Regions from separate parts of the Thauera sp. JM12B12 genome, predicted to be linked through region 2. Evidence: predicted binding sites of a transcription regulator. Region 2 holds the regulator's gene; the other holds the start of a gene.
What was found. Region 2 encodes FNR, which switches genes on or off when oxygen is low (the NO sensors DNR and NnrR bind a similar motif). Its sites were predicted from a motif close to TTGANCTAGNTCAA; they were not measured.
Positions count from the first base shown of each region.

Region 1: a site for FNR is predicted at 13,212-13,225, ahead of paaN (phenylacetic acid degradation protein PaaN). Genes of this name have one in related genera too.

Region 1 is NZ_CP154859.1:3,976,951-3,991,922, reverse strand. Features, by position in the region: gene AAG895_RS18105 (circularly permuted type 2 ATP-grasp protein) at 1-1,180, shown strand, start outside; gene AAG895_RS18100 (alpha-E domain-containing protein) at 1,218-2,165, shown strand; gene AAG895_RS18095 (proteasome-type protease) at 2,212-3,012, shown strand; gene AAG895_RS18090 (hypothetical protein) at 3,086-3,739, opposite strand; gene AAG895_RS18085 (phasin family protein) at 3,883-4,464, shown strand; gene AAG895_RS18080 (hemerythrin domain-containing protein) at 4,546-5,145, opposite strand; gene AAG895_RS18075 (ABC transporter ATP-binding protein) at 5,174-5,971, opposite strand; gene AAG895_RS18070 (branched-chain amino acid ABC transporter ATP-binding protein/permease) at 5,986-7,779, opposite strand; gene AAG895_RS18065 (branched-chain amino acid ABC transporter permease) at 7,776-8,813, opposite strand; gene AAG895_RS18060 (ABC transporter substrate-binding protein) at 8,938-10,086, opposite strand; gene AAG895_RS18055 (IclR family transcriptional regulator) at 10,254-11,072, opposite strand; gene paaY (phenylacetic acid degradation protein PaaY) at 11,153-11,770, shown strand; gene paaX (phenylacetic acid degradation operon negative regulatory protein PaaX) at 11,848-12,798, opposite strand; gene paaN (phenylacetic acid degradation protein PaaN) at 13,274-14,941, shown strand; gene paaG (2-(1,2-epoxy-1,2-dihydrophenyl)acetyl-CoA isomerase PaaG) at 14,952-14,972, shown strand, end outside.
Region 2 is NZ_CP154859.1:3,167,246-3,182,217, forward strand. Features, by position in the region: gene hyi (hydroxypyruvate isomerase) at 1-391, shown strand, start outside; gene AAG895_RS14305 (2-hydroxy-3-oxopropionate reductase) at 465-1,349, shown strand; gene AAG895_RS14310 (DUF3830 family protein) at 1,531-1,953, shown strand; gene AAG895_RS14315 (heme-binding protein) at 1,996-2,409, shown strand; gene pyk (pyruvate kinase) at 2,427-3,845, shown strand; gene ppa (inorganic diphosphatase) at 3,932-4,459, opposite strand; gene AAG895_RS14330 (cation transporter) at 4,543-4,752, opposite strand; gene AAG895_RS14335 (sulfite exporter TauE/SafE family protein) at 4,797-5,507, opposite strand; gene hemN (oxygen-independent coproporphyrinogen III oxidase) at 5,568-6,959, opposite strand; gene fnr (fumarate/nitrate reduction transcriptional regulator Fnr) at 7,099-7,839, shown strand; gene AAG895_RS14350 (SirB2 family protein) at 7,854-8,234, opposite strand; gene AAG895_RS14355 (Crp/Fnr family transcriptional regulator) at 8,329-9,012, shown strand; gene AAG895_RS14360 (MBL fold metallo-hydrolase) at 9,041-10,450, opposite strand; gene AAG895_RS14365 (universal stress protein) at 10,576-11,019, shown strand; gene AAG895_RS14370 (DUF3149 domain-containing protein) at 11,098-11,250, opposite strand; gene AAG895_RS14375 (FixH family protein) at 11,274-11,783, opposite strand; gene ccoG (cytochrome c oxidase accessory protein CcoG) at 11,786-13,219, opposite strand; gene ccoP (cytochrome-c oxidase, cbb3-type subunit III) at 13,319-14,209, opposite strand; gene AAG895_RS14390 (cbb3-type cytochrome c oxidase subunit 3) at 14,202-14,390, opposite strand; gene ccoO (cytochrome-c oxidase, cbb3-type subunit II) at 14,405-14,972, opposite strand, start outside.

The sequences.
Region 1 (14,972 bases), 810 kb from region 2:
CGAGACCGGCTTGCGCCAGCGCGTGCGCGCGCTCAACGCCTTCCTCGCCGACATCTACCACGGGCAGGAGATCCTGCGCGCGGGCCGCATCCCCGCCGACCAGGTCCTCGACAACGCCCAGTTCCGCGCCGAGATGCGCGGCGTCGAGGTGCCCGGCGGGCTGTACGCGATGATCGCCGGCATCGATCTGGTGCGCGCGGCGGGCGCAGACGGCAAGGGCGAGTACTACGTGCTCGAGGACAACCTGCGCGTGCCCTCGGGGGTGAGCTACCTGCTCGAGAACCGCAAGATGATGATGCGGCTCTTCCCCGACCTGTTCTCGCGCTACGACGTGCAGCCGGTCGAGCACTACCCCGACCTGCTGCTCGAAACCCTGCGCGCGGTGGCGCCGGCCGGCGTGCTCGATCCCACCGCCGTGCTGCTGACGCCGGGCGCCTTCAACAGCGCCTACTTCGAGCACAGCTTCCTCGCCCAGCAGATGGGGGTGGAGCTGGTCGAGGGCCAGGATCTCTTCGTCAAGGACGACACGGTGTACATGCGCACCACCCAAGGGCCGAAGCGGGTCGATGTGATCTACCGCCGGCTGGACGACGACTTCCTCGACCCCGAGGTCTTCCGCCCCGACTCGATGCTCGGCGTGCCCGGCCTGATGTCCGCCTACCGCGCCGGCCGGGTGACGCTGGCCAACGCGGTCGGTACCGGCGTGGCCGACGACAAGTCGATCTATCCCTACGTGCCGGAGATGGTGCGCTTCTACCTCGGCGAGGAGCCCATCCTCAACAACGTGCCCACCTACATGCTGCGCGAGCCCGACGACCTCGCCTACACGCTCGCCCACCTGCCCGAGCTGGTGGTCAAGGAGGTCCATGGCGCCGGCGGTTACGGCATGCTGGTGGGGCCGGCGGCGACGAAGGCCGAGATCGAGGAGTTCCGCCAGCGCATCCTCGCCGCGCCCGAGAAGTACATCGCCCAGCCCACCCTGTCGCTGTCGACCTGCCCGACCTTCGTCGATGCCGGCATCGCGCCGCGCCACATCGACCTGCGCCCCTTCGTGCTCTCCGGCGGCAAGGAGATCCGCATGGTGCCGGGCGGGCTCACCCGGGTCGCGCTCAAGGCCGGCTCGCTGGTGGTCAACTCCTCGCAGGGCGGGGGCACCAAGGACACCTGGGTGGTGGCTTGAGCCGCCCGCATACGCAGAATTCCGCAAGGAGAATCCCATGCTGAGCCGTACCGCCGATCACCTGTACTGGATGGCCCGCTACACCGAGCGCGCGGAGAACACCGTGCGCATGCTCGACGTCTCCTATCGCATGTCGCTGCTGCCCGGCACCAACGGCGGCGACACCGAGGGCTGGTCCGCGATCCTCGACATCAGCGAGCTGTCGGACGCCTTCGCGCGCACCGGCCGTCCGCTCACCGCGCGCGACGTGATCGAGTTCGTCGTCCTCGACCGCGACAATCCGTCGAGCGTGTGGAACTGCCTGCGCGCGGCGCGCGAGAATGCGCACTCGGTGCGCGGCACGCTGACCTCGGAGATGTGGGAGACCACCAACGCGACCTGGCTCGAGATCCGCGAGATGACGCCGCAGAAGCTGCAGGGCATGGATCTGGGCGAGTTCTTCGAGTGGGTGAAGTTCCGCTCCCACCTGCTGCGCGGCGTCACCTTCGGCACCATGCTGCACGACGAAGCCTTCAAGTTCGTGCGCCTGGGCACCTTCCTCGAGCGCGCCGACAACACCGCGCGCCTGCTCGACGTGAAGTACCACAGCCTGCTGCCCAAGGCCGAGGGCCTCACCAGCTCGACCGACTTCTACCAGTGGGGCGCGCTGCTGCGCTCGGTGTCGGCCTTCGAGACCTATCGCCACGTCTATCGCGACGTGATCACGCCGTACAAGGTCGCCGAGCTGCTGATCCTCAACCACGCGATGCCGCGCTCGCTGCATGCCTGCCTGGACGAGATCAACGACATCCTCGGCGACATCGCCAACCTGCACTCGGCCGAGGCCGCGCGCCAGGCCGGCGAACTGCACGCCACGCTGCACTACGGGCGCATGGACGACATCTTCGACGCCGGCCTGCACCCCTGGCTGGAGCGTTTTCTGGTTCGCATCAACCGCCTGGGCGACAGCATCGGCGATAATTTCCTGGTCCCGGTCGCTGCCTGAGCGCCGCCGCGCAGCGCCGGAGCACTCAACTCGACGGACTGAATCCATGACCTATTGCGTCGCCATGTGCCTCGACGAGGGGCTCGTCTGCCTGTCCGACTCGCGCACCAACGCGGGCGTCGACCACATCAACACCTTCCGCAAGATGACCGTGTTCGAGCGCGCGGGCGATCGCGTGCTGGTGCTGATGAGCGCCGGCAATCTCGCCATCACGCAGGCCGTGATCAGCCTGCTGCGCGAGCATGCCGCGGTGCAGGACCGCGACAGCCTGTGGAATGCTCCGACGCTGTTCGAATGCGCCCGCCTGGTCGGCGAGACCATCCGCAACGTGCACCGGCAGGACGCCGAGGCCCTCAAGCAGTTCGGCGTCGATTTCAACGCCAGCTTCATCCTCGCCGGCCAGATCGGCGACGAGCCGCCGCGCCTGTTCAACATCTACGCGGCGGGGAACTTCATCGAGGCGTCGGTCGATACGCCTTACTTCCAGATTGGCGAGTCGAAGTACGGCAAGCCGATCGTGGATCGCATCGTTACCTGCAAGACCTCGCTCGACGAGGCCGCCAAGTGCGCGCTGATCTCGATGGACTCGACGATCCGCTCGAACCTGTCGGTCGGGCTGCCGCTCGACCTGCTGATCTATCGCCGCGACGAGTTGCGCGTCGCCCGCCACGTCAGCGTGGATTGGGACAATCCGTACTTCGACATGATCCACAAGGAATGGGGCGCCAGCCTGCGTCGGGTCTTCAACACCTTGCCCAATCCGGACTGGGGCCTGTGGCCGGCGGAGGGGCAGGCCGTGCCGCGCATGGAGGTGGTCGCCAAGCCCGCGGGTCGCGAGGGCGCTTGAGGCTGCGATGCGCCGCCGGCCGCGATCCGCGCATTCCGGCGCGCGCGGTTGGAGCCGGCAGGCCGCCGGCTGCCTAGCGGCGACCGAGCCGTTCGAGCGTGCGCGCCTCCTCGGCGGAGAGGGCGCGTCCGGGCAGGGGGATGAGGCCCGGGACGCGCTGGCGGTAGCGCGCGTAGGCCTCGCCGTGGCAGGCGAGCAGCTTGCGTTCTTCGAGCAGGGAACCGAACCACAGGTAGAGGCTGATGCAGAGCGTGCTCACCAGGCGTGCCTCGTCCATGTCGCGGGTCCACAGGATCACCAGGCCGAGGCTGTACCAGGGGTGGCGCACGTAGCGATGCAGCGGCGACAGGCGCAGCCCGCCGGGGTCTTCGGCGCCACGATGCCCGGCGCGCCACTGGGCGCTGCCGCTGAACGCCGCCATGTCGTAGTAGCGGGTAGACCACAGGAAGCCGCCGGCCGCGGCGAGCGCGAGACCGTATGCCACCCACGCCCACGGCCCCTGCCAGGACCACAGCAGCGGTCCGCCCCACGCCAGGGTGAGCCACAGCGGGGGCAGCAGCAGGATGACCGCGAGCAGGTTGTAGGCGAGCCGGTAGGAGGGCGCGAGCGCCGGCCAGCGCGCCAGCAGCCGGCGCTTGAAACCGAGCGCGGCGAGCAGGGAATGCAGTCCCGCGTAGGTCAGCCAGCACAGCACCAGGGCAAGGATCTGGAAGGAGGAGAGCTTCATCGACGAGTATCCATGCGATACGTGGATGGAAAACAACGTTCCTGGCTGAAGGGTCTTGCATCTGTCTATGTTGCAGTGCAACATAGAGCCGTCCCAACACACCGTCTCAGCGCTGCGGTGTCACCCAACCGAAGGAGTACACCATGAACACCTCGCCCGAGAAAATGCTCGCCACCGCCCGCAGCACCGCCGAAGCCCGCGTCAGTGAGTTCGCCGCCGCCGGCGACAGCGTGCTCTCCGCCGTCGAGCACCTGACCGCACTCAACCTCAACACCACCCGCGCCGTGCTCGACGACGCCATCGCCCTCGGCCAGGCCGTGGCTGCCGCCCGCGACCCGAAGACGCTGGTCGAGCTGCAGGTCGGCGCCATCACGCCGGCGCTGCAGAAGAGCTACGCTTACTGCAAGACCGTCGGCGCGCTCGCCGGCCAGGCCCAGGCCGACGTGCTCAAGCTCGTCGAGGCTGGCATGTCGCAGTGGCTGCAGGTCGTCATCGTCACCCTCGAGACCCTGAACCGCAGCGCGCCCGCCGGCTCCGAGTTCGCCGTCAAGGCGCTCAGGACCGCGGTCGCCAACGCCTCGTCCGCCTATGAGGGCGCGACCAAGGTGGCGCGCCAGGTCTCGGAGACCGCGCAGGCCAACGCCGACCAGGCTGCTGCCGTGACCGTCGAGGCGGTGGAGAAGACCGCGCGTGCGACCGTGTCGATGATCAAGAGCGCCGCCTGACGACGACAGCGTGCTGCGCACGAAAAAAAGGCCAGCCCGACGGGCTGGCCTTTTTTTGATCCTGCCCCTGGCGCGCCGGGCTCAGTCCGCCTTGTACGGTCCTGCGCCGAGCCCGATCGGTGCCGGAGCGGCGGCCACGAGCCTGGAGAAGATGTGCGCGAAGTCTTCCTCGCCGGCGCGCGCGGTGGCGCGGGTGCCGGAGAGCGGGTCGTCGGCGATGAAGCCGGCGTTGGCGCGCGCCCAGTCCTCGGCGGTGAAGTGCTTGCGGATGAGCGGCAGCACCTCGCGCTCCTCGGTCATCATGTGGGTGCGGTAGAAGGCGGCGTAGTCGTTGAAGGCGGCCTTGAAGGCCTCGAAGTGGGCCGGGTCCTGGGCGTAGCCCTTGACCGCGGCCGCGAGCACCGCGATGCGGGCGTCGGCTTGCGCGTGCTCGGCTTCGAGGCGGTCGAGCGCGGCGTCGGCGTCGTGGGTGCGCGCGCGCAGCGGGCCGAAGAGGAATTCATCCTCCTTGGGGTGGTGGCGCTTCTCGGGGTAGGCGTCCAGGTAGTGCACCATCGCCTCGAGCAGCTTGTGGTCCGGCTGCAGGCGGCCCGCGCCGATCTCGCCGATCATGTGGCGGATGGCGTGGATGATCGCCGCCAGCGACTGGTGTTCGTCCATCAGGATGCGCATCGCGTCCATGGGGGTGTCCTTTTCTGTTGGGTCGGGCTCAGGTCGACAGCATCGCCTGGTGCTTGCCGCCAAAGCCCAGATAGGCCTCGATCACGCGCGGATCGTCGGCCAGTTCGTGCGCCGGGCCCTGCATCGCGATCTGGCCGGTCTCGAGCACGTAGGCGTAGTCGGCCACCTGCAGCGCGGCGCGCGCGTTCTGCTCGACGAGCAGGATGGAGACGCCACGCCGGCGCAGCTCGCTGATGATGCGGAAGATCTCGCGCACGATCAGCGGCGCCAGGCCCAGGCTGGGCTCGTCCAGCATCAGGAGCTTCGGCTTGGCCATCAGCGCGCGGCCCACGGCCAGCATCTGGCGCTCGCCGCCGGACATCGTGCCCGCCTGCTGGTCGCGGCGCTCCTTCAGGCGCGGGAACAGCGCATAGACCTCTTCGAGCGTCTGGCCGTGGTCGCGCTTGCCCGAGCGGTAGCGCTGGAAGGCGCCCAGGATCAGGTTGTCCTCGACGCTCATCTCGCCGAAGAGCTCGCGCTTCTCGGGCACCAGGTTCATGCCGCGCGCCACCATGCGCTCGACCTCGGGCACCACTTCGAGCGTGCCGTCAAAGGCGACCCGCCCCTTGGAGCCGAGCACGCCCATGATCGCCGAGAGCATCGTCGTCTTGCCCGCGCCGTTGGGGCCGATCACGGTCACGATCTGGCCCTCGCCCACGGTGAGGCTGGCGTTGGTGAGCGCCTCGACCTTGCCGTAGGACACGCACAGGTCCTTGACCTCGAGCACCGGGTTCTTTGCGGCCGCATTCGAGGCCGCGGCGCTGGCTTGCGTTTGCTGCTGTGTCATCGCGTTCTCCTCGCTCACTCCACGCCGCCCAGATAGGCCTCGAGCACCGCCGGGTTCTTCTGGATCTCGTCGGGCAGCCCCTCGGCGATCTTCTGGCCGAACTCCATCACCACCACCCGATCCACGAGGTTCATCACGAAGTCCATGTCGTGCTCGACGATCAGCGTGGCCATGCCCTCGGCACGCAGCTTCCTGAGCAGATCGCCCAGCGCCTGCTTCTCCTTGAAGCGCAGGCCGGCCGCCGGCTCGTCGAGCAGCAAGAGGCACGGGTCGGCGCACAGCGCGCGCGCGATCTCGAGGATGCGCTGCTGGCCCAGCGCCAGGCTGCCGGCTTCCTCATACATGTGCTCCTTCAGGCCCACGCGCTCGATCTGGTACGCGGCTTCCTTCAGGATGCGCGCCTCTTCCGCGCGGTCCAGGCGCCAGGCCGAGCTCAGTACGCCCTTGCCGCTTCTGAGGTGCGCGCCGATGGCCACGTTCTCGAGCACGGTCATCGTGGGCAAGAGCTTCACGTGCTGGAAGGTGCGGCTCATGCCCATGCGGGCGATCTCGCGCGAGTCGTGGCCCGCCACCGGCTTGCCCAGGAACAGCACCTCGCCCGAGGTCGGGGTGTCCACGCCCGAGATCTGGTTGAACATCGTGCTCTTGCCCGCGCCGTTGGGGCCGATGAGCGCGAGGATCTCGCCCGCGCGCACCTCCAGGCTCATGTCGTTGTTGGCGACCAGACCGCCGAACTTGCGGGTGACGTTCTTCGCCTCGAGGATCAGCTCGCCCGCCTTGGGCAGCGTGCGCCGCGGCAGGGTCTCGGCGTTCGCATCGATCGTCTTGTGGATGGCGCGCATCGGCACCAGTTTCTTGAGGATCGGCCACAGGCCCTCGCGCGCCCGGTGCAGCACCAGCACCATCAGGAAGCCGAACACGATCATCTCGAAGTTGCCGCTCGCCCCCAGCAAGGTGGGCAGCCAGTCCTGCAGCCACTGCTTGAGCACGGTGATGACGCCGGCGCCGACGATCGCCCCCCACACGTAGCCGGCCCCGCCGACCACCGCCATGAAGAGGTACTCGATGCCGATATGCACGCCGAACGGGGTCGGGTTCACGAAGCGCTGCATGTGCGCGTACAGCCAGCCCGAGGCACAGGCGAGCAGCGCCGCGATCACGAAGATGATCATGCGCGCGCGGCCGGTATCGACGCCCATCGCCTCGGCCATCACCCGGCCGCCCTTCAAGGCGCGGATCGCACGACCCTCGCGCGAGTCGAGCAGGTTGTGGGTGGTGAGCATGGCCACGAGCAGGAAGGCCCAGATCAGGTAGTAGATCTCGCCGCCGTCGTCCAGCGTCCAGCCGAAGAGGCTGATCGCCGGGATGCCGGTGATGCCGGTGTGCCCGCCCAGGCTCGCCATGGTGCCGAAGAGGAAATACAGGCTGATGCCCCAGGCGATCGTGCCCAGCGGCAGGAAGTGGCCCGAGAGCTTGAGTGTGAGCGAGCCGATCAGCACCGCGACCACCGCGGTGAGGATCAGCCCCGCCACCAGCGTGAGCCAGGGCGAGGCCCCCACCCAGGCGATCCACGCCGGCAGATCGGTGGCGGTGGTGAGCGCGGCGGTGGTGTACGCCCCCAGGCCCACGAAGGCGGCCTGGCCGAAGCTGGTGAGGCCCCCCACGCCGGTCAGCAGCACCAGGCCCAGGGCGACCATCGCATACAGGCCGATGTAGTTCAACAGGGTGACGTAGTACGGCGACAGGATCGCCGGCACCGCCAGCAGCAGCGCGAGGAAGGCGCCGAGCACCAGACGGTCGGTTCTCATTCTTCTTCCTCCACGTGGTGGCTACGCAGCGAGCGCCACAGCAGCACGGGAATGATCAGGGTGAACACGATGACTTCCTTGTAGGCGCTGGCCCAGAACGAGGCGAAGGCCTCGAGCAGCCCGACCACGAGCGCGCCGGCCGCGGCCAGCGGGTAGCTCGCCAGGCCGCCGATGATCGCGGCGACGAAGCCCTTCAGGCCGATCAGAAAGCCGGTGTCGTAGTAGATCGTGGTGATCGGGGCGATCAGCACGCCCGAGAGCGCGCCGATGAAGGCGGCCAGGAAGAACGTGAGCTTGCCGGCGAGCGCGGGCGAGATCCCCATCAGCTGCGCGCCGACGCGGTTGATCGCGGTCGCGCGCAGCGCCTTGCCGTAGAGCGTGCGCTCGAAGAACTGGTAGAGCGCCACGATCAGCAGCACCGACACCACCAGCACCCAGATCGTCTGCCCGGAGACCATCAGCGGACCGAGCTCGAGGCTGGCGTCGCTGAAGGACGGCGTCCTCTGGCCTTCGGCCCCGAAGAAGAGCAGCCCGAGGCCGACCATGGCGATATGCACCGCCACCGAGACGATCAACAGGATCAGCACCGGGGCGGAGGCGATCGGCTGGTACATCAGGCGATACATCATCGGCCCCATCGGCACCACGATCGCCAGCGTCAGGATCACCTGCAGCGCCAGCGGCAGCTCGTTGGCCGGCAGCGCCCAGAGCAGCCCGGCGAGCGCCAGCGGGTAGGCCAGGTTCCAGCCCGCCACGCCCGCGGCACGCTGCAGCTGCCCGGCCTTGAGGGCCTTGGCGCCGTCGAGCGCGCTCACCAGCACCCCCATCACCACCAGCAGCCACACCGTGGCCGGTACCGTGCCCGACTGCATCATCGCCAGCGTCAGCGCCCCGTAGGCCACGAACTCGCCCTGCTGGATGAAGATCACCCGCGTGACCGCGAACACCAGCACCAGCGCCAGCGCCAGCAGCGCGTAGATCGCACCGTTGGTGATGCCGTCCTGGCCCAGGATCAGTGCAATTGTCAAATCCATGGATATGCCTCGTGCGTGCCGGCCGCCATCGACCGCCGGCTGCTCTTGATTCCTTGCGCCGGCCGTGCGCCGGCGAAGCAAAGCGGGCGCGGGGCGCTCGCGCGCCCTGCGCCCGCTCAGGTGCTTACTTCAGCAGCGACCACTGACCGTCGCGGATCTCGATCATCACGCGCGAGCGCTCATCCAGGCCGAGGTGGTCTTCGGCGCTCATCGTGTAGATGCCGGTCGCGCCGGCGACTTCCTTGACGCCCTCGAGCGCGTCGCGCAGCGCGGCACGGAACTCGGTGCTGCCCGGCTTGGCGGTCTTGAGGGCGTTGGGGACGGCGGCCTCGAGCAGCACGCCGGCATCCCATGCGTAGCCGCCGAAGCTCGACACCGAGCCGGCGCCGTAGGCGGCCTCGTACTTCTCGACGTAGGCGAGCGCGGTGGCTTTCACCGGGTGGCTGTCCGGGAGGCTACGTGCCATCTGCACCGGGCCGACCGGCAGCAGCGTGCCTTCGCAGTCCTTGCCGCAGATGCGCAGGAAGTCGTTGTTGGCGACGCCGTGCGTCTGGTAGATCGGGCCCTTGTAGCCCCGCTCGCGCAGGGTCTTCTGCGGCAATGCGGCCGGGGTGCCGGAGCCGGCGATGAACACCGCATCGGGCTTGGCCGACATCAGCTTGAGCGCCTGGCCGGTCACCGAGGTGTCGGCGGGGTTGAAGCGCTCGTTGGCGACGACCTCGATGCCGGCGGCTTCGGCCAGCTTCTTGAACTGCTCGTACCAGCCCTCGCCATAGGCATTGGCGAAGCCGATGAAGGACACCTTCTTGATGTTGCTGGCGCCCATGTGCTCGATGATCGCGGAGGCCATCTGCTGGTCGTTCTGCGGCGTCTTGAAGATCCAGCGCTTCTTGTCGTCCATCGGCGCGACGATGCGGGCGGAGGCGGCCATCGAGATCATCGGCGTCTGGGTCTCGGCGGCGACGTCGACCATGGCGAGCGAGGCCGGGCTGGTGGTGGAGCCGATGATGACGTCCACCTTGTCCTCGGCGACCAGCTTGCGGGCGTTCTTGACCGCGGTGGTGGTGTCGGAGGCGTCGTCGAGGACGATGTAGCTGACCTTTTCGCCGCCGATCGTGGTGGGCAGCAGCGAGATCGTGTTCTTCTCGGGGATGCCGAGCGAGGCTGCGGGACCGGTGGCCGACAGCACGACGCCGACCTTGATCTCGGCTTGGGCGGCGGTGGCGGCGAAAGCGAGGCCGAGGGCGGCCAGCAGGGTGTTGCGCAGTTTCATGGTGTCTCCTCCAGTGGTGGTGCCGTTTGCCGGTGCGCCTGTTCCGGCGTGTCGTTGGCGCCCGCTCGGGTGGCGGTAATTCTGAAATAGGGAACTGGTTCTGGGAATTAGAAATGATACAAAAGAGCCAGTCAAGCAAAAAAAATGTATCGGTTAGGCCGCGCGCCTCAGGTCACGGCCGGACCGCCCGCGCGACCGGCGTCGGTGCTGGTCGAGCCCAGGCGTACCGAAAGTTCGGCGCAGGCGTGTCGCAGCGCGGCGAGGGTCGAGCCATCGGGGGTCAGGTCGAGCGTGCCCTCGACGCCGACGACCGCGATGCTCATGTTGATTTCGTTCTTGAAGTTGAACACCGGGCCGGCTGCGGCCTCGACGCCGCGGGCGAAATAGCCGCTCGAGATGACGGCGAGGCCTTGCGCGCGAACCTCGGCGAGCAGGCGGCGGGCGTCCTCGAGCGTGGCGACGCCGGGCGGCACCCGGCCTGAAGCGAGCTCCTGGCGCAGCAGCTCCTCGGTCTGCGACGCAGGCATCCATGCCGCGAACACGCGGCCGGCGGCCGAGCCGAGCAGGCTCAGGTGGGTGCCGGTGAGCACGTTGACGGTGATCGGCCGCCGCGGACGCTCCCAGCGCACGACGACCGGGCCGCGATCGCTCCACACTGCGAGGGCCACCGTCTCGTTGGTGAGATCGCGCAGCTCGCTGATCGCGGCGAGACCGAGGCGGATGCGGTCCACGCGGTCGAGGGCGACGAGACCGAGGTTGAGCGCGAAGGGGCCGAGGTCGTAGCGGGAGGTGAGCCGGTCCTGCTCGACGAGGCCCGAGCGGATCAGGCTCACCAGGTAGCGATGGGCCTTGGACGGGGGCATGTCCGCGGCCTGGGCGATGTCCTTGAGCATCATCGAGCGCTTGCCGCTGACCATTGCGCGCAGGATGCTCATGCCCACTTCGAGGGATTGCACGCCGTGCTTGCCGTCGAGTTCGTCGTTCATGAGGGCGGTGATCATAAAATTACTTATTGAAGAATTATTTTCTTTATATGTAACATAAGTCCGAACTGAGGAGAAAAGCAATGACCCAGCTGAAAGTCTATGCGATCGACGGCATCGTGCCGGTGGTGGATCCGAGCGCGTACGTGCACCCCTCGGCGGTGCTCATCGGAGACGTGATCGTCGGCCCCGGCTGCTATGTCGGCCCGTGCGCGAGCCTGCGCGGCGACTTCGGGCGGCTCATCCTCGAGCGCGGGTCCAACATCCAGGACACCTGCGTGATGCATGGCTTCCCCGGTACCGATACGGTGGTCGAGGAGGATGGCCACATCGGCCACGGTGCGGTGCTGCATGGCTGCCGGATCGGTCGCAACGCGCTGGTCGGGATGAATGCGGTGATCATGGATAACGCGGTGATCGGCGAGGCATCGATCGTCGCCGCCTCTGCCTTCGTCAAGGCGGGCGTGGAGATTCCGCCGCGCGTGCTGGTCGCGGGCATGCCGGCGAAGGTGATCCGTCCGCTGTCGGACGAGGAGATCCGCTGGAAGAGTGCCGGCACTGCGACCTACCAGGACCTCTCGCGCCGCAGCCTGGCGACGATGCAGGAAACCACGCCCCTGGTGGCGGTCGAGCCCGGACGCACGCGCATCCACATGCCCGAGGTGGTGCCGCTGGTGGAACTGCGGCGCAAGGAAGGCTGAGGCAGGGCGCGGCCGTGCAGGCTGTTCGCGGGCCGACCGCCATCCGCAGCAGGGGCCGCGGCGTCGTGGCGCCGCGATCAGGCCGTGTCGCGCAGCGGGTCGGCGTCCTGGAAGCGTTCGAGCAGTTGCGCCGAGGCTTCGGGCGTGCGCCCGTCGGCGAGCTGGAAGTGCGCCTCGAGGTGGCGCTCGGACGGCGTCAGCAGGCGCCGGTAGAGTTCGCGACAGAGCAGGCGGGCGCGCTGTCCGGGCCAGTCGGCGGACAGCAGCACGTCGGGCAGGCCGGGGTCGCGCAGCAGCAGGCGGCGATAGTCGTGGATCAGCAGGATGCGCACGAGGAAGGCGCTCTCGTCGTCGCAGTCGCCCGCGCCGTCGCGCAGCTGCGCGAGAACCGGCTGGTAGCAGGCGACGAAATCGCGATAGGTGGCGGCCAGGCGTTCCAGATTCCACGCTGCGCGAACGAGTTCGGCATCACTTGCCGCCGCGCCGAGCGCGGCATCGGCCGCCAGCAGCGGCTTGAGCTTGGGTACGAGCGCGCCGAGCCCCTCGCCGACGAGGGCATCGAAGGACGCGATCAGGTCGGCACTCGGATGAATGAAGCAGTCGCCGTTCAGGGTGCCGAAGCCCTGCCAGAACAAGGCGCGGCGCAGGCGCTCGCGATCCTTCGCGACGAGCTCGCCAACCGTCAACACCAGGCGCCAGCGCCGGTCCCAGCCCTGTGCGCTCGAGGCGTAAATGCGGCGCGAGGCGTCCTCGATGCGCTGCAGCCCGGAAGCAGTGAGCAGATAGTCCGTGCGCCGGCCGCAGGGTTCGCTGGCCAGCCACTCGTCGCGCACGAGGCGGAATACAGAGGTCCGCACCAGACGCTCGTTGAGCCCCAGGGGCTCGAGCAGCCGGATCAGGCTGCCCAGCCAGACGCGACCGCCGCGCGGCACGACGGCGTCACCGAAGGCGGAAACGATCAGCGACCCCGCCTGCACGCGGTCCTGCTTGCGGAATGCTTCGAGGCGGTCCTGAATGGAGTTCGTCACGGATCGATGGGCCAGGCGGGCGGTTGCCGTTGTTGCGGGCGCGAAGTCTATCGACTCCGCTGCCTGGCGCAAAGGGCTCCGGCGGGAGGCGGTGGCGGGCGAGTTCGTCGGCATCGTGTGGGTGTCCGGGTGGGCGCGCACGGCGGCGTTGTCGCGATCAAGGCGTGCCGCGGTCGGCGTGCTGCGTTCTGAGGTTCTTGATATGATACACAAAAGCAATACAAGAGTATCAAAACGGTATCGCAACGAGGGCGATGGCGGCTTTGAGGAATTTTCATAGTCCTGGATGAAAATCCAAAACAGCTAGAGAAAATAAACGTAAGTTACAGATAAAAAACAAGTTCCGTTTTTGAAAACCTGTTACGAAATGCAGAACATCGAATCTTTCGATGGCCTGAAAGAGATACAGATGATTGACATGGACTAAATCCATTTGTATCGTTTGAAGCACAAGATCACCTACCCGGAGAGACCAATGACCCATCCCCTGCTCGAGAAGCATCGTGCCACCCTGGAGGGCGCGCTCAGCGCCATCGCCACGCGCGGCTACTGGTCCCCGTTCCCCGAGATGCCGAGCCCCAAGCTGTATGGCGAAGCGGCACCGGACGAGGGCAAGCGCGCATTCGAGGCGCACCTGGGCAAGCGATTCGAGCTGGATCAGCCGGGGCAGACCGGCTGGCATGGGGGTGAGAGCTCGCCCTACGGCGTGGCGCTCGACGTCAGCTATCCGGTGTGCGATCCGGACGCGCTGATCGCCGCCGGCCTCGAGGCCATGAAGGGCTGGCAGGCGGTGGGCGCCGACGGCCGCGCCGGCATCTGCCTGGAGATCCTCGACCGCCTCAACAAGCAGAGCTTCGAGATCGCCCACGCGGTGATGATGACCACCGGCCAGGGCTGGATGATGGCCTTCCAGGCCGGCGGCCCGCACGCCCAGGACCGCGGCCTCGAGGCCGTCACCTACGCCTGGCGCGAGCAGAGCTTCGTGCCTTCCGAAGCCACCTGGGAGAAGCCGCAGGGCAAGAACCCGCCGCTGGTCATGAAGAAGCACTTCGAGATCGTCGGCCGCGGCATCGGCCTGGTGATCGGCTGCGGCACCTTCCCGACCTGGAACACCTACCCGGGCCTGTTCGCTGCGCTGTCGACCGGCAATGCCGTCATCGTCAAGCCGCACAGCAACGCCATCCTCCCGGCGGCGATCACCGTGCGCACCATCCGCGCCGTGCTCGCCGAGAACGGCATCGACCCCAACCTGGTGAGCCTGTGCGTGGCGACCCAGCGCAGCGTCACCCAGGCGCTCGCCACCCATCCGGCGGTCAAGTCGGTCGACTTCACCGGCAGCAACGTCTTCGGCCAGTGGCTGATCGACAACTGCCGCCAGGCCCAGGTGTACGCCGAGCTCGCAGGCGTGAACAACATCGTCATCGACTCCACCAATGCCTACAAGGCGATGCTCGGCAATCTCGCCTTCACGCTTTCGCTCTACTCGGGCCAGATGTGCACCACCTCGCAGGCGATCTTCGTCCCGGCGGGCGGCATCGACACCGAGGACGGCCACAAGAGCTACGACGAGGTGTGTGCAGACCTGGCGAAGTCCGTCGAGCGCTTCCTGTCCAAGCCGGAAGTCGCCTTCGCCGTGCTCGGCGCGATCCAGTCCGCCGACACCGCCGAGCGCATCGACATCGCCAACAGCGGCGCCTTGGGCAAGGTCGTGCTCGCCTCGCAGGCGCTCGACAACCCCGAGTTCCCGGGTGCCAAGGTACGCACCCCGGTGCTGCTGGCCTGCGACGCGGCCGACGAGAAGGCCTACATGGAAGAGCGCTTCGGCCCGATCAGCTTCATCGTCAAGGTCGCAGACACCGCTGCCGGCATCGCCCTGTCCGAGCGCGTGGTCAGCACGCATGGCGCCCTCACCGTCGGCCTGTATTCCACCAGGCAGGACGTCATCGACGCCATGACCGAGGCCACCTGGCGCGGCAAGGTCGCGCTGTCGATCAACCTCACGGGCGGCATCTTCGTGAACCAGTCGGCGGCCTTCTCCGACTACCACGGCACCGGCGGCAACCCGTCCGCCAACGCCTCGTATTCGGATTCGGCCTTCGTCGCCAACCGCTTCCGTGTCGTTCAGCGTCGTTACCACGTCTGAGGAGCCGCTCGTGGAATACAAGAACATCCTG
Region 2 (14,972 bases):
CGCCAAGCTCAAGGAAGCAGGCATCCGCCTGCTCGTCGAGCCGATCAACACCTGGGACATCCCGGGCTTCTACCTCAACCGCACGGCGCAGGCGATCGCGCTGATCGAGGAAGTCGGATCAAGCAACCTGTACCTGCAGCACGACATCTATCACATGCAGCGCATGGAGGGCGAGCTCGCCAACACCATCGCCAAGCACCTGCCGAAGATCGCGCACATGCAGATCGCCGACAACCCGGGGCGCAACGAGCCCGGCACCGGCGAGATCAACTACGCCTGGCTGTTCCGCTTCATCGACCAGCTCGGCTACGACGGCTGGATCGGCTGCGAATACAAGCCCGCCGCCGGCACCCGCGAGGGCCTGGGCTGGATCAAGGCGCTCGCCGGCTGAGCGCTTCGGATCAATGGGGTCAGACCCCATTGATCTTCTTTCATCGATTTCGAAGACATCAGGAGACAGCAACATGGCAAACATCGGATTCATCGGCCTCGGCATCATGGGCGCCCCCATGGCGGGCCATCTGCTGAAGGGCGGACACAGCGTGTTCACCTACACCCATGGTGACACCCCGGCCACCTTGCTCGAGGCTGGCGCCCAGCCCTGCGCCAACGGCGCCGAGGTCGCGCGCAAGGCGGACATCATCATCACCATGGTGCCGGACACGCCGCACGTCGAGGACGCGCTGTTCAACCCCGAAGGCGTCGCCGCCGGCCTGTCGAAGGGCAAGATCGTGGTGGACATGAGCTCGATCTCGCCGGTCGCCACCAAGGAATTCGCCAAGCGCATCAACGCGCTCGGCTGCGAGTACCTCGATGCGCCGGTGTCTGGTGGCGAGGTCGGCGCCAAGGCCGCCAGCCTGACCATCATGGTCGGCGGCAGCGAGGCCGCCTTCGACAAGGTGAAGCCGCTCTTCGAGCTGATGGGCAAGAACATCACGCTCGTGGGCGGCAACGGCGACGGCCAGATCACCAAGGTCGCCAACCAGATCATCGTCGCCCTCAACATCGAGGCCGTCGGCGAGGCCCTGCTGCTCGCCGCCAAGGCCGGCGCCGACCCGGCCAAGGTGCGCCAGGCGCTGATGGGCGGCTTCGCCAACTCGCGCATCCTCGAGGTGCACGGCGAGCGCATGGTCAAGCGCACCTTCGACCCGGGTTTCCGCATCGAGCTGCACCAGAAGGACCTCAACCTCGCGCTCACCACCGCACGCCAGCTCGGCGTGTCGCTGCCCAACACCGCCACCGCGCAGGAACTGTTCAACGCCTGCAGCGCGCACGGCGGCTCGAAGTGGGACCACTCGGCGATGGTGCGTGCGCTCGAGAAGATGGCCAACTTCGAGATCGGGCAATGAGCGGTCGCTGAGCGACCAGCCCGATCGAGTTCCGAGCCGTTCGTCCAGGCCGGCGCGTCGCGTCCCCGGGGCCGCGCGCCGGCCACCCCACCCCCAGAGCAGAAAGCGCCGGCAACGACCGGCGCACCCCCCGGGCGGCACGTTCTCCCCGACGTGCCGCCCACCCACGAAGGAGTTCACGATGCGTCATCTCGCCATCGAAGTCGGTTCGTTCCGCTTTGTCGCCCGCATGGAGCAGGCCGCCGCGCCCAAGACCTGTGCAGCCTTTCTCGAGCTGCTCCCGTTCTCGAACCAGGTGATCCATTCGCGCTGGAGCGGCGAGGCGGTGTGGGTGCCGCTCGGCGAGTTCGACACCGGGCTCGGCTTCGAGAACCACACCAGCCATCCCTCGCGCGGCGACATCCTGCTCTATCCGGGCGGCTTCTCCGAGACCGAAATCCTGTTCGCCTACGGGAGCAGCTGCTTCGCCAGCAAGATGGGCCAGCTCGCCGGCAACCACTTCCTGACCGTCGTGGAAGGCGCCGATCAGCTCTACGAGATGGGCCGCACGGTACTGTGGAAGGGCGCGCAATGGATCCGCTTCACCGACCTCGGCGAACGCTGAGCGGCGAAGTCCTGCCTTGAGAGAACGTTGGAGAGACAGCACATGAAACCCACTCAAGCACTCACGCTCGCCGATGTACGGCGCGCCGCCGAAGCGGCGGAAGCCGAGGCGCGCGCCAATGGCTGGGCGGTCAGCATCGCGATCTGCGACGCCGGCGGCCACGCGCTGTGGCTGCAGCGCATGGACGGCGCGCCGCTGATGAGCGCCGCCGTCGCCCCCGAGAAGGCGCGCACCTGCGTGCTCAGCGGCAAGCCGAGCAAGGCCTTCGAGGACATGGTCAACAACGGCCGCATCGCCGCGCTGGCGATGCCGGTGGTGCCGCTCGAGGGCGGCGAGCCGATCGTCGTCGACGGCTGCGTGATCGGCGCGGTGGGCGTATCCGGCGTCAAGGCCGGCGAGGACGCCCAGGTGGCGCGCGCCGGCGTGACCGCGCTGCTTGCTTTCGCGAACGCCTGACCCGAGGAGACCCGCACATGAAACGCGAACGCAGCGCCCGCATTCTCGCCACCCTGGGGCCGGCGAGCTCGACCCGAGAACAGATTCGTGCGCTGGCCGAAGCCGGCGCAGATGTCTTCCGCCTCAACTTCAGCCATGGCAGCCACGAGGACCACGCCGAGCGCTACCGCCTGATCCGCGAGATCGAGGTCGAGATCGGCCGACCGATCGGCGTGCTGATGGACCTCCAGGGCCCCAAGCTGCGCGTGGGCCGCTTCGCCGAAGGCAAGGTGACGCTCGCCCCCGGTGCGCGCTTCCGCCTCGATCTCGACCCTGAGGCCGGCGACGCCAGCCGCGCCAACCTGCCCCATCCCGAGATCTTCGCCGCGCTCGAGACCGGCACCGAGCTGCTGCTCGACGACGGCAAGCTGCGCCTGCGGGTGGACGCCTTCGGCAGCGACTTTGCCGACACCACGGTGCTGGTGGGCGGCCCGCTGTCGGACCGCAAGGGGGTGAACGTGCCCGGCGTGGTGCTGCCGATCTCGCCCCTGACCGCGAAGGACCGCGCCGACCTCGACTTCGGGCTGTCACTCGGTGTGGACTGGGTCGCGCTGTCCTTCGTGCAACGTCCCGACGACCTGCGCGAGGCCCGCGAGCTGATCGGTGACCGCGCCTGGATCATGGCCAAGCTCGAAAAGCCCGCCGCCATCGACGAGCTCGAGCCGATCGTCGCGCTTGCCGACGGCATCATGGTGGCGCGCGGCGACCTCGGCGTGGAGCTGCCGCCGCAGCAGGTGCCCGTGCTGCAGCGCCGGATCGTGCGCGCCGCGCGCGCCGCCGGCAAGCCGGTGGTGGTGGCCACGCAGATGCTGGAGTCGATGATCACCGCCCCGGTGCCCACCCGCGCCGAGGCCTCCGACGTCGCCACCGCGATCTACGACGGCGCCGATGCGGTGATGCTTTCGGCCGAATCGGCCTCGGGCCAGTACCCGATCGAGGCGGTGTCGATCATGCACAGCATCATCTGCGAGGTCGAGCGCGACCCGGCCTGGCGTGCCGGTCTCGAAGCCAGCCACACCCCCGCCGCGGCCAACACACCCGATGCCATCTGCTGCGCGCTGCGCCGCGTCGCCGGTCTGCTCGAGCCCGCGGCCACGGTGGCCTACACCAGCTCGGGGTTCAGCGCCTTGCGCGCAAGCCGCGAGCGCCCGCAGGCGCCGATCCTGGCCCTGACCCCGCAGGCCACGACCGCGCGCCGGCTGGCACTGGCGTGGGGCGTGCATCCGGTGCCCTTCGAGGAGGTGCACGATGTCGTCGAGATGGTGGATCACGCGGGCAGATCCGCGGTCAGCCATGGCTTCGCCGGTCCCGGCGACGTCCTGGTCGTGATCGGTGGCCTGCCCTTCGGCAAGAGCGGCAGCACCAACCTGCTGCACGTGGCCCGCATCCCGGGCTGACGACGCTGCCCCCTTCAGCCATGTCGTCGAAAAAAAAGGCCCGCGGATAGCGGGCCTTTTGCGTTCAGGCGATGCGCTCGCCCGTGTTACTTCTTCCCGGCGGCGAGGCCGTTGACGATCTCCTGCTTGGCGTCCTCGACCGTGCCCCAGCCGAGCACCTTGACCCACTTGCCCGGCTCGAGATCCTTGTAGTGCTCGAAGAAGTGCACCGTCTGCTTCATCAGCAGTTCGGGCAGATCGTCGGTGGTCTGCACCTTGTCGTAGAGCGGGGTCAGCTTGGAGACCGGCACGGCGACGACCTTGGCATCGACGCCACCATCGTCTTCCATCTTCAGCACGCCGACCGGACGGCAGCGGATGACCACGCCCGGCTGCAGCGGGAAGGGCGTCACCACCAGCACGTCGACCGGGTCGCCGTCGCCGGCGATCGTGTGCGGCACGTAGCCGTAGTTGAGCGGGTAACGCATCGAGGTGCCCATGAAGCGATCGACGAAGACTGCGCCGCTGTCCTTGTCCACCTCGAACTTGATCGGATCGCCCTGAGCGGAGATCTCGATGATGACGTTGATGTCGTTCGGCACGTCCTTGCCGGCGCTGACCAGATCGAAACCCATACATCCCTCCCGTGGAAAAATTGTGCGCGGATTATAGGGGGAAACCACAATGTCTTGCACTGCACCCCCGCCCGCAGGCGCCGTCAGGCCGGCGCGTCGAACCCGGCGTCCTCCACGGCCGCGCGCAAGGCCTCGACCGAAATCCGTGCCGGATCGAAACGCACGGTCGCACTGCCCTGCTCCAGCGACACCTGCGCGTCCTCGACACCGGGCAGCGCCTTCAGCACCCCGGTCACGTTCCTGACGCAGCCGCCGCAGCTCATCCCCTCGACCTTGATCGTCACTTCGCTCATGCACCACTCCTCGTCGATGATTCGAACCCCGGTCCGCCGGGGCCTCAGGTCACGCACACCACCCCGTTCCACAGATCGCCGCCGAGCGTGGGCGCGTGGTAGAGCCCGAACAGCCCGAAGCCGAGCACGAGCAGCCCCGATGCGATCCGCACCTTGCGGTTGCGGGTGAAGTCGCGGAAACGCTTGAACAGCATGCCGGCCAGCAGCAGATTGGGCAGAGTGCCCAGGCCGAAGGCGAGCATCAGGCCGGCGCCGCGCGCGCCCGAACCGGTGACGAGCGCGGTAGCGAGGATCGAATAGGTCAGCCCGCAGGGAATGAAGCCCCACAGCATGCCGAGCGGCAGGGCCTGCCTGACCGAGCGCGCGGGGAGGAAATGGCGCGTCGCGGGCTGGATGCGGCGCCAAAGCACGTGACCGACGCGCTCGATCGGCGCCAGCAGACGCGTGAAGCCGGTCAGGTAGAGCCCGAGCGCGACCAGCATCAGGTTGGCAAGCACATAGAGCGTCATCTGCACCGGCAGCATGCCGTCGTAGAGCAGCCCGACCGAGCCGAGGAAGCCCACCCCCGCGCCGAGCGCGGTATAGGTGCCGATGCGGCCGAGGTTGTAGGCGAGGTGCAGCGGCCACTGCGGCTTGCCGCCGGGTGTCTGCACCTGCATGGTGAGCGCACCGACGATGCCGCCGCACATCGACACGCAATGCGTCCCGCCCAGCAGGCCGATGAGGAAGACGGCGAGATAACCGGTTTCAGGCATTGAAAAACGAGGCCCCGCTGAAGATGCGAGGCCTCATTCTACGCTCGTGAGCCGCGGTCTTCAGATCACGCGCGAGTAGCGCTGGCGCTCGCGGTCGGCGCGCAGATAGCGGTCGAACACCATCGCGATGCCGCGCACGAGCAGGCGGCCGCCGGGCTGCACGCTGATCCAGTCGCCTTCGATCTTCACCAGCCCCGCCTTCTCCATCTCCGCGAGGTCGGCAAGCTCTTCCGCAAAGTATTCGCGGAAGTTGATCAGGTGGGCGATCTCGATCGACTGCATCGACAGCTCGAAGTGGCACATCAGCGCCTGGATGATCGCGCGCCGCAACAGGTCGTCGGCGGTGAGCTCGATGCCGCGCAGCACCGGCAGCTCGTCGCGGTCGAGCGCATCGTAGTACTCGTCCAGGGTCTTCACGTTCTGCGCATACACCGGCCCGATCTTGCCGATCGCCGACACGCCGAAGGCGAGCAGGTCGCACTCGGCCTGGGTGGAGTAGCCCTGGAAGTTGCGATGCAGCCGACCCTGGCGCTGGGCGACGGTGAGCTCGTCGTCGGGCTTGGCGAAATGGTCCATGCCGATGTAGACGTAGCCGGCCTCGGTGAGGCGGCGGATGCCGAGCTGCAGCAGCTGCAGCTTGGTGTCGGCGGTGGGCATGTCGCCGCTGTTGATGCGGCGCTGGGGCTTGAAGAGGCCGGGCAGGTGCGCGTAGCTGTAGAGCGAGATGCGATCGGGCGAGATCGCGAGCACCTGCTCCAGCGTGCGGTTGAAGCTGATCACGTTCTGCTTGGGCAGGCCGTAGATCAGGTCCATGCTCACCGACTTGAAGCCGGTCGCGCGCGCCGCATCGATGACGAGCTTGGTCTCGTCGTAGCTCTGGATGCGATTGACCGCCGCCTGCACGTCCTCGGCAAAGTCCTGCACGCCCACGCTCATGCGGTTGAAGCCGAGATCGGCGAGCAGCTTGACGGTGTCGAAATCGACCTTGCGCGGATCGACCTCGATCGAATACTCGCCGTTGGGGACCAGCGTGAAGTGCTCGCGCACCGAGGCCATCAGCTCGCGCATCTCGTCGTGCGACAGGAAGGTCGGCGTCCCGCCGCCGAGATGCAACTGCGTGACCTGGCGGCTTCCCTCCAGGCAAGCCGCTTGCATCGCAATCTCTTTCGCCAGATATTTCAGGTACTTGGCGGAGCGCCCATGATCCTTGGTGATGATCTTGTTGCAGGCGCAGTAGTAGCAGATCGTGTTGCAGAACGGGATGTGGAAGTATAATGAGAGCGGTTTGCTTACGCCGCCCACGGCTCGTTTGGCGAGCCAGGACTTCAGCGCCTCGGCATTGAAGGCCTCGACGAAGCGATCCGCCGTCGGATAGGAAGTGTACCGCGGTCCGTTGATGTCGAATCTACGGATGAGTTGCGGATCGAAGATGAGTTCGTTCTGGCTTTTCATGATCTTGCTGCGGCAGTGTGTGCCGAACAATGGCAGAACACCGTATTTTTTTGGTTGACGTGGGTCAACGGGCATGACTTGAAAGTCCGCTCGCGCCCATGTCGGCGTCTTTCGTCGGGGAAGCAGGATTATCGTGCAGATGAGGGCAACCGTGCCAATTACCGTGAACGGGTTGAAGACTGCCTGTTCGCAGTGCAACCTGGTCGAGCTTTGCCTGCCCTTCGGCATGTCCGACAGCGAGTTGAGCCGTCTCGACGAGCTCGTGGGCGCGCGGCGCAAGGTCAAGCGCCAGCAGAACCTCTACCGGGCAGGCGACCCCTTCGAGGCGATCTACGCGATCCGTGCGGGCTCGTTCAAGACCGACGTGCTGCTGGAGGACGGCCGGGAGCAGGTCACCGGCTTCCAGATGACCGGCGAGATCCTCGGCCTCGACGGCATCAGCACCGAGGCCCACAGCTGCAATGCCGTCGCCCTCGAAGACAGCGAGGTGTGCGTGATCGCATACGACAAGCTCGAGCAGCTCTCGCACGAGATCGACGGACTGCAGCTCCAGTTCCACAAGGTCATGAGCCGCGAGATCGTGCGCGACCACGGCGTGATGATGCTGCTCGGCTCGATGCGCGCCGAGGAGCGCCTGGCCGCCTTCCTGCTCAACATGTCGCAGCGCTTCAACGCGCGCGGCTTCTCGTCGCAGGAGTTCAACCTGCGCATGACGCGCGAGGAGATCGGCTCCTATCTCGGGCTCAAGCTCGAGACCGTGTCGCGCGCGTTCTCGCGCTTCCAGGAAGACGGGCTCATCTCGGTTCAGCAGAAGCACGTGCTGCTGCTCGACCCTGCCGGACTGAAGAGGCTGATCCAGCACCAGCAGGGCGTGCGCTGAGATCGGTGGCCGCCTCAGGCCAGGAAGCCGGCGACCTGCTTGGTGAAGGCCACCGAGACGATCCACGCATAGACGAGCAGCGCCGCGGTGAAGGCGGTGATGCGCATGCCCATGGTGCGCCCGCGCTTGAGGGCGAGGGTACCGAGCAGGATGTAGGCAAGCAGACCGAGAACCTTTGCGGTGACCCAGCCGGCCGCAAACGGGTACTGCTGGATCATCACGGCGAGCGTGATCGCAGACAGCAGCAGCAGGCTGTCGATGACGTGCGGCAGCACCCGGGTCAGGCGGTGCTGCAGCAGCGGGCTGCCGGTCATCATCCACAAGCCGCGCAGCAGGAAGCCTGCCGCACTGAGGGCGACGCAGGTGACGTGAAGGTGCTTGATCGCGTAATACATTCGTTCTCCTCTCGATAGCCGGCCCGAGAGCCGGGAGCAGCCGGCAGCGAGCCGGCTCGATTAAAATTGCGACGCCTTACGGAGAGTCCATTCGATGCCCCCCCACGCCCAGCTCGACATTCCGTCCCTGCTCAAGCGCATTCCGCTCTTCAGCGAGCTTTCGGACGCCGACATCCAGCGCGTCACCCGCTACACCCGCGACCGTCACGTCGCGCGCGGCGAGGTCTTGTTCCAGCGCGGAGACCAGCCGCACGGCTTTTACTTCGTCGTCTCCGGACAGGTCAAGCTCGCGTTCTCCTCGCCTCAGGGCACGGAGAAGGTCGTCGAGATCGTCGGTCCGATGCAGAGCTTCGGTGAGGCGGTGATGTTCATGAACCATCCCTACCCGGTGTTTGCCGAGGCACTCAGCGAGACCGTCCTCGTTCACGTCGGCCAGGCGGTGGTGAGCGAGCTCATCGATCAGGACTCCACCTTCGCCCATAAGTTGCTCGCCGGCATGGCGATCCGCCTCCATGGTCTGATCCAGGACGTCGAGACCTACTCCCTGCGCTCGAGCACCCAGCGCGTGATCGGCTACCTGCTGCAGGTGGCCGACAGCGACACGCCGTGCGAGATTGCCCTGCCCACCAGCAAGCAGGTGATCGCCTCGCGCCTCAACCTGACGCCCGAGACCCTGTCACGGATCTTTCACGACCTCAGCGAGGCCGGCCTCATCAGCGTGGCGGGCAAACGCATCACCTTGCGCGATCCCGCGCGGTTGTCGCGCTACAACGCTTGACCGACCGGCCGGAACGCATCCCGGCCGCTCAGGACAGGACAGAAGACACGCCTGGCGCGGCGACCTCGACGCCGCGCCAGCCGAGATCGCGCTCGATGCACCCGGCTAGGGCAGCGGCCGCGGTCGGCTCGCCATGCACCACGAAGGTACGCCGGGGCGGTCGGCGGAAACCGCGCAGCCAGCTGAGGATCGCCGGCTGATCCGCATGCGCGGACAAGCCGCCGATGGTGTGAATGCGCGCGCGCACCGGAATGCGCTCGCCGAACAGGGTCACCTGACGGGCGCCGTCCACCAGGCGCCGACCGAGCGTGCCCGCCGCCTGGAAACCCGCGATCACGATCGCGCACTCGCGCCGGCCGATGTTGTGGCGAAGGTGGTGCTTGATCCGCCCGGCATCGCACATCCCGCTTGCCGAGATGATCACCAGTCCCCCGCGCACGCTGTTGAGCGCCATCGACTCCTCGACATCCTGGACGAAGCGGAGATTGAAGCGGTCGGCGTGCTGCCGGCTCCAGGCAAACAGTTCGCGCGTCTCGTCGTCCCACAGGTCGTCATGGCGAACCGTGAGTTCGGTGACTGCCAGCGCCATGGGCGAGTCGACCACGACGTCGAGCCGAGCGATGCGCCCTGCCCGCACCAGGTCCGCGAGCACGAAAAGCAGCTCCTGCGTCCGCCCGACTGCGAACGCGGGGATGATCACGTTGCCCCCCTGCACCTCGAGCGTGCGCCGCAACACCTCGGCCAGCTCGTCACAGGTCTCGGCGAAGGAGCGGTGCGCTCGGTTGCCGTAGGTCGATTCCACGCAAAGATAATCGGCCTCGGGGATGGGCACGGGATCCTGAAGGACCGGGCGCATCGGCTGCCCAAGGTCACCGGACACGACCAGGCGACGGGTATGCCCCCGCTCCTCGACGTCGATCTCGATGATCGAGGAGCCGAGGATGTGGCCTGCGTTGCGAAATCGGCAATGTACGCCGGCACCAGGCGCAATCATCTCGTCGAAGGCGGCGTGGCGCAGCCGTCCAAGGCTGGCGCGTGCCTGCTCGACCGTATACAGCGGCGCGAGCTCGCCGGCGCGGCCCGCCCTGCGCGCGCGCCGGCTACGCAACGCCCACTCGGCTTCCTTCTCCTGGATGTGCGCGGAATCCATCAGCATCACGCCGAGCAGATCGACGGTCGCCGCGGTGGCGAAGATCCGCCCCTTGTAGCCGAGCGCCACCAGCCTCGGCACGAGCCCGGTGTGATCGAGGTGCGCATGCGTCAGGAGAACGAAGGCGATGTCGCGTAGCTCGAAACTCAGGGCTTCGCGATTCTTGCGGTGGGCCTCCCGCCCGCCCTGGAACAGCCCGCAGTCCACGAGGAAACTGCCGCGCTCGTGATCGACTCGCAGACAGGAGCCGGTGACCTCACCCGCCGCACCCAAAAAAGTCAGCTTCATGGCACGCCTCCGAGGAAACTGCGCACGCCCGCCGAGAATCGGCGTCTGTTTGATCACGATCAATCATGGCCGGGCGCTTCACATCGCTATAATCGAATCGTGACACACAACAGGGAGCGTCCGTCATGTTCAAGCACATTCTGGTTCCGACCGACGGGTCGGCACTGTCCGAAAGCACCGTTGCACGGGCAGTTTCCTTCGCCAAGGAAGCCGGGGCACGCATCACTTTCTTCTACGCCCAGCCCGACTTTCCGATGCCGATCTATGGCGAGGGCGCGCTCATCGATCCGACCACGCCCGAACAGTTCTCCAAGTCGGCGGCGGCCGAAGCGGAAGCAATCCTTGCCAAGGCAAGAGGCGCGGCCGAGGCGGCCGGAGTCGCATCGGACAGCGACACCACGGTGAACGAGGTGCCTTACGAGGCGATCATCGACGCCGCAGACCGTCACGGCTGCGATCTCATCTTCATGGCTTCGCATGGCCGCCGCGGCATCGCCGGCCTTCTGCTCGGCAGCGAGACACAGAAGGTGCTCACGCACAGCAAGACGCCGGTTCTGGTCTACCGCTGAACGAGCGACGGCCTCAGCGCAGAACGAAAAACGGCCCGCGATCGCGGGCCGTTTTCTTTCGCTGCCAATCCGGCCGGATCAACCCTGGCCGCTCATTCCCGCCTTCCGCTCATCCTCGGCGATATGACGGCGCGCGAAGCGGTAAAGATACGCCGCCATAACGAGGATGAAGACGATCGTGAACAGGCTGAGCAGCCCGATATCACTGGTCAACAACAGTTCCCAGGCCATGACTTACCTCCTCTCCAAAGAAATCAGACATTCGGATCAATCGTGATCTCCATCTCTGCGGGGAGGAATGCGGACCCGTCCATGCGCCAGCTGCGGGCCTCGTCTTCTATGACAAACAGCCAGCGCCCGGTACTCAGGGGCGCCAGCGGGGTTTCATACACGCCGCCAGCCCCGGCGACGAGCAGTTCCTGGTCCAGCCCGCCGCGGGTGGGGTGGGCCACCGTCAGGCGGATGCTTTCGGGCAGGCTCTTGCCCTCGGCGGCCGAAAGCTCGATGCGCAGGGACTCGCTGCGCACCTTGAGCGCCGCGCGCAGACCCAGCTCACGCGCGTGCTCGACGCGTCCGATCGTCTGCACGATCGCCCGACCCTCCTTGTAGTAATCGTCCACCACCATGCCGTCGAAGGTGTTGATGGCAATCACCATGGTGATGATGCCACCCACGACCGCGGTCGCGGGGAAGGCAATCAGGAACCAGGGCCAGCCCTGGCGGTACCAGGGCTCGCGGGACTTCTCGCTGAGGGTCGAGCGCATGTTCATCGTGGTATCAGGAAGGTGGTTTCTTCCTTCAGGGTGAGCGCCGCGTCATCCTCGGCGGTCACCTGGAAGGCGATATTGTTGGCACCAGGCTGCCCCGAGTCGTAGGGCACCAGCACCTGCAGGGTCACCGTCTGGGTCGCGGCCGAGGCGACCTCGACTCGCTGTTCGCCGCCGATGCGCACCCCGGGCAGACCCGACACCTCGAGTCGGAAGGCGCGCGGCGCCTCGGTCATGTTCATGACCTGAAGCTGGTAGACGTTCTCGATCAGCCCGCCCTCGACCTCGCGACCGAGCGAGGAGCGGTCGCGGATGACATCCACGCGCAGCGGCTCGCGCGCCGCCAGCCCCCATACGAATCCGACGCAGATCAGGACCAGGACCGCGCCATAGACCAGCGTCCGCGGACGGAACACGTGCCCCAGGATCTCCTTGCTGCCCCAGTGCCGCTTCATCGCGTTCTCGGTCGAGTAACGGATCAGGCCGCGCGGGTAGTTCATCTTGTCCATGACCTGGTCGCAAGCGTCGATGCATGCGGCGCAGCCGATGCATTCGTACTGCAGACCGTCACGAATGTCGATCCCGGTCGGACAAACCTGAACACAGATGCCGCAGTCGATGCAGTCACCCTTGCTCACCGTACGCGGATCGATGCCCTTCTTGCGCGTACCGCGGGGTTCGCCGCGCTCCTCGTCGTAGGTGATGACGAGGGTATCGGGATCGAACATCACCGCCTGAAAGCGTGCGTAGGGGCACATGTACTTGCACACCTGCTCGCGCAGGACGCCGGCGAACAGGTAGGTGAAGCCCGCGTAGAAGAGGATCCAGAAGGTTTCCCAAGGCCCGAAGGTGAGCCCGTTGAAGGAGGCGAGCAGTTCGTCGAGCGGCGAGAAGTAGGCAACGAAGGTGAAGCCGGTCCACAACGCGACCACGATCCACGCCAGATACTTGCCACCACGACGCAGCGCCTTCTCGGCACTCATTGGTGCCTGATCGAGCTTCTGGCGGCGCATGTGGTCACCTTCGATCTTCTGCTCGATCCACATGAAGATCTCGGTATACACCGTCTGAGGACAGGCGTAACCGCACCAGAGCCGACCCGCGATCGCGGTGAAGAAGAACAACGCGTACGCCGAGATGATCAGCAGCAGCGCGAGGAAGAACACGTCCTGTGGCCAGAAGACCCAGCCAAAGATGTAGAACTTGCGTTCAGTGAGATGGAACAGCACCGCCTGACGGTCGTTCCAGGTCAGCCAGGGGAGGCCGTAGTAGAGGATCTGGGTGAGCCACACCAGGATCCATCGCCAGTTGGCGAATACGCCGGTCACGGCACGGACGTACAGCTTCTTGCGTGCGGCGTAGAGCGTGTCCAGGGTGGAGGAGTCTTGGGGCTTGTTCGCCGGTTTCTGCGGCGAAGGGGATGGGCTGTTCATGGCCTGTTTACCAATGACTTTTTGTTGTTCTTGTTATTTTCGAAACCCCGGGAGGACCCCCTCCTCCCGGGATGAGACTTCAGACTGCGGGCAAAACGCTTACTTCTTGCTCAGGCTCAGGACATAGGCTGCAAGGATATGGACCTTGTCCTCGCCGAGGAACTCGCCGAACGCGGGCATCTTGTTGTTGCGACCGTGCGTGATGGTCTCGGTGATGGTGGCCTCCGACGAACCGTACAGCCAGTTGTTGTCGGTAAGATTGGGCGCGCCCAGCATCGGATTGCCCTTCGCATCGGCGCCGTGGCAGGCGACGCAGTTGGACTCGAAGCCCTCCTTGCCGCGCTGCGCACGCACGGAGTCATGTGCAAGACCGTTGAGCGAGCGGACGTAGTTGGCGACGTCCTTCACGCCGTCGGCGCCGAGCGCGGGGCCGAACGGCGGCATGATGCCATTGCGGCCGTTGGTGATGGTTTCCTTGATGTTCTCCGGAGCCCCACCCCACAGCCACTCGCTGTCCGTGAGGTTCGGGAAGCTCTTCGCACCCTGCGCGGCCGCACCGTGGCACTGCTGGCAGTAGGTGAGGAACATGCGCTGCCCCATCGCCACCGCCTCGGGGTCCGCTGCGACGGCCATCACGTCCATGTCACGGTACTTGGCGAACACCGGACCGAAGCGCTCCTCGCCGGCCTTCATCTCGGCCTCGTACTGCGCCCATTGGCCGCGACCCTGGTTGAGGCTGCCAAAACCGGGATAGATCGCAAGGTAGGCGATGCCGAAGAAGATGGTGATCCAGAACAGATACATCCACCAACGCGGCAGCGGGTTGTTGTACTCGGCGAGCGTCTCGTCCCACACGTGGCCGTGCAGCTCGACCGGCCCCTTCTCGCGCTTGGTCATGTTCGACACCAGCACGAACACACAGAACAGGATGGAGAGGGCCACGAGGACCATCACATACATGTTCCAGAAACCGCTGATAAAGTCAGCCATTTGTTTTTCCCTCAAGGTCTTGCCGACCGCCCTGGGTCGGCAGGTCATCATCGCTCAGAGGCAGACGCGCCGCTTCGTCGAAACCGGCCTTCGCATGCTTGCTGTACGCCCAGGCGCAGATGGCCAGGAAGCACACCAGGCCGAGCACCGTGATCAGGCTCCGAAAGTCGTTGATATCCACAGCGCGCCCCGTCCTTACCGGAAGTTCGAAATCGCCGTACCGAGGCCCTGGAGATAGGCCACGATGGCGTCCAGCTCGGTCTTGCCCTCGAGCGCGGCCGGCGCGGCAGCGATCTCTTCCTCGCTGTACTTGTGCAGGCCGACCTTGTTGAGCGCACGCATCTTGTCCTGGATGTCGTCGGCCTTGACCGGACGATCGAGCCACGGGAATGCCGGCATGTTCGACTCCGGCACCACGTCACGCGGATTGAGCAGGTGCACGCGCTGCCACTCGTCCGAGTAGCGGCCTCCCACACGCGCCAGGTCGGGACCGGTACGCTTCGAGCCCCACTGGAAGGGGTGGTCGTAGATGAACTCGCCCGCCACCGAGTAATGACCGTAGCGCTCGGTCTCGGCACGGAACGGACGGATCATCTGCGAATGGCAGTTGTAGCAGCCCTCGCGGACGTAGATGTCACGACCAACCAGACGCACCGGGTCGTAGGGCTTGACGTCGAGCGTATTGCCCTTGCCGTCGATCGGCGAGGTGGTCGAGTGCTGGAAGAACAGCGGCACGATTTCCACCAGACCGCCCACGCTCACG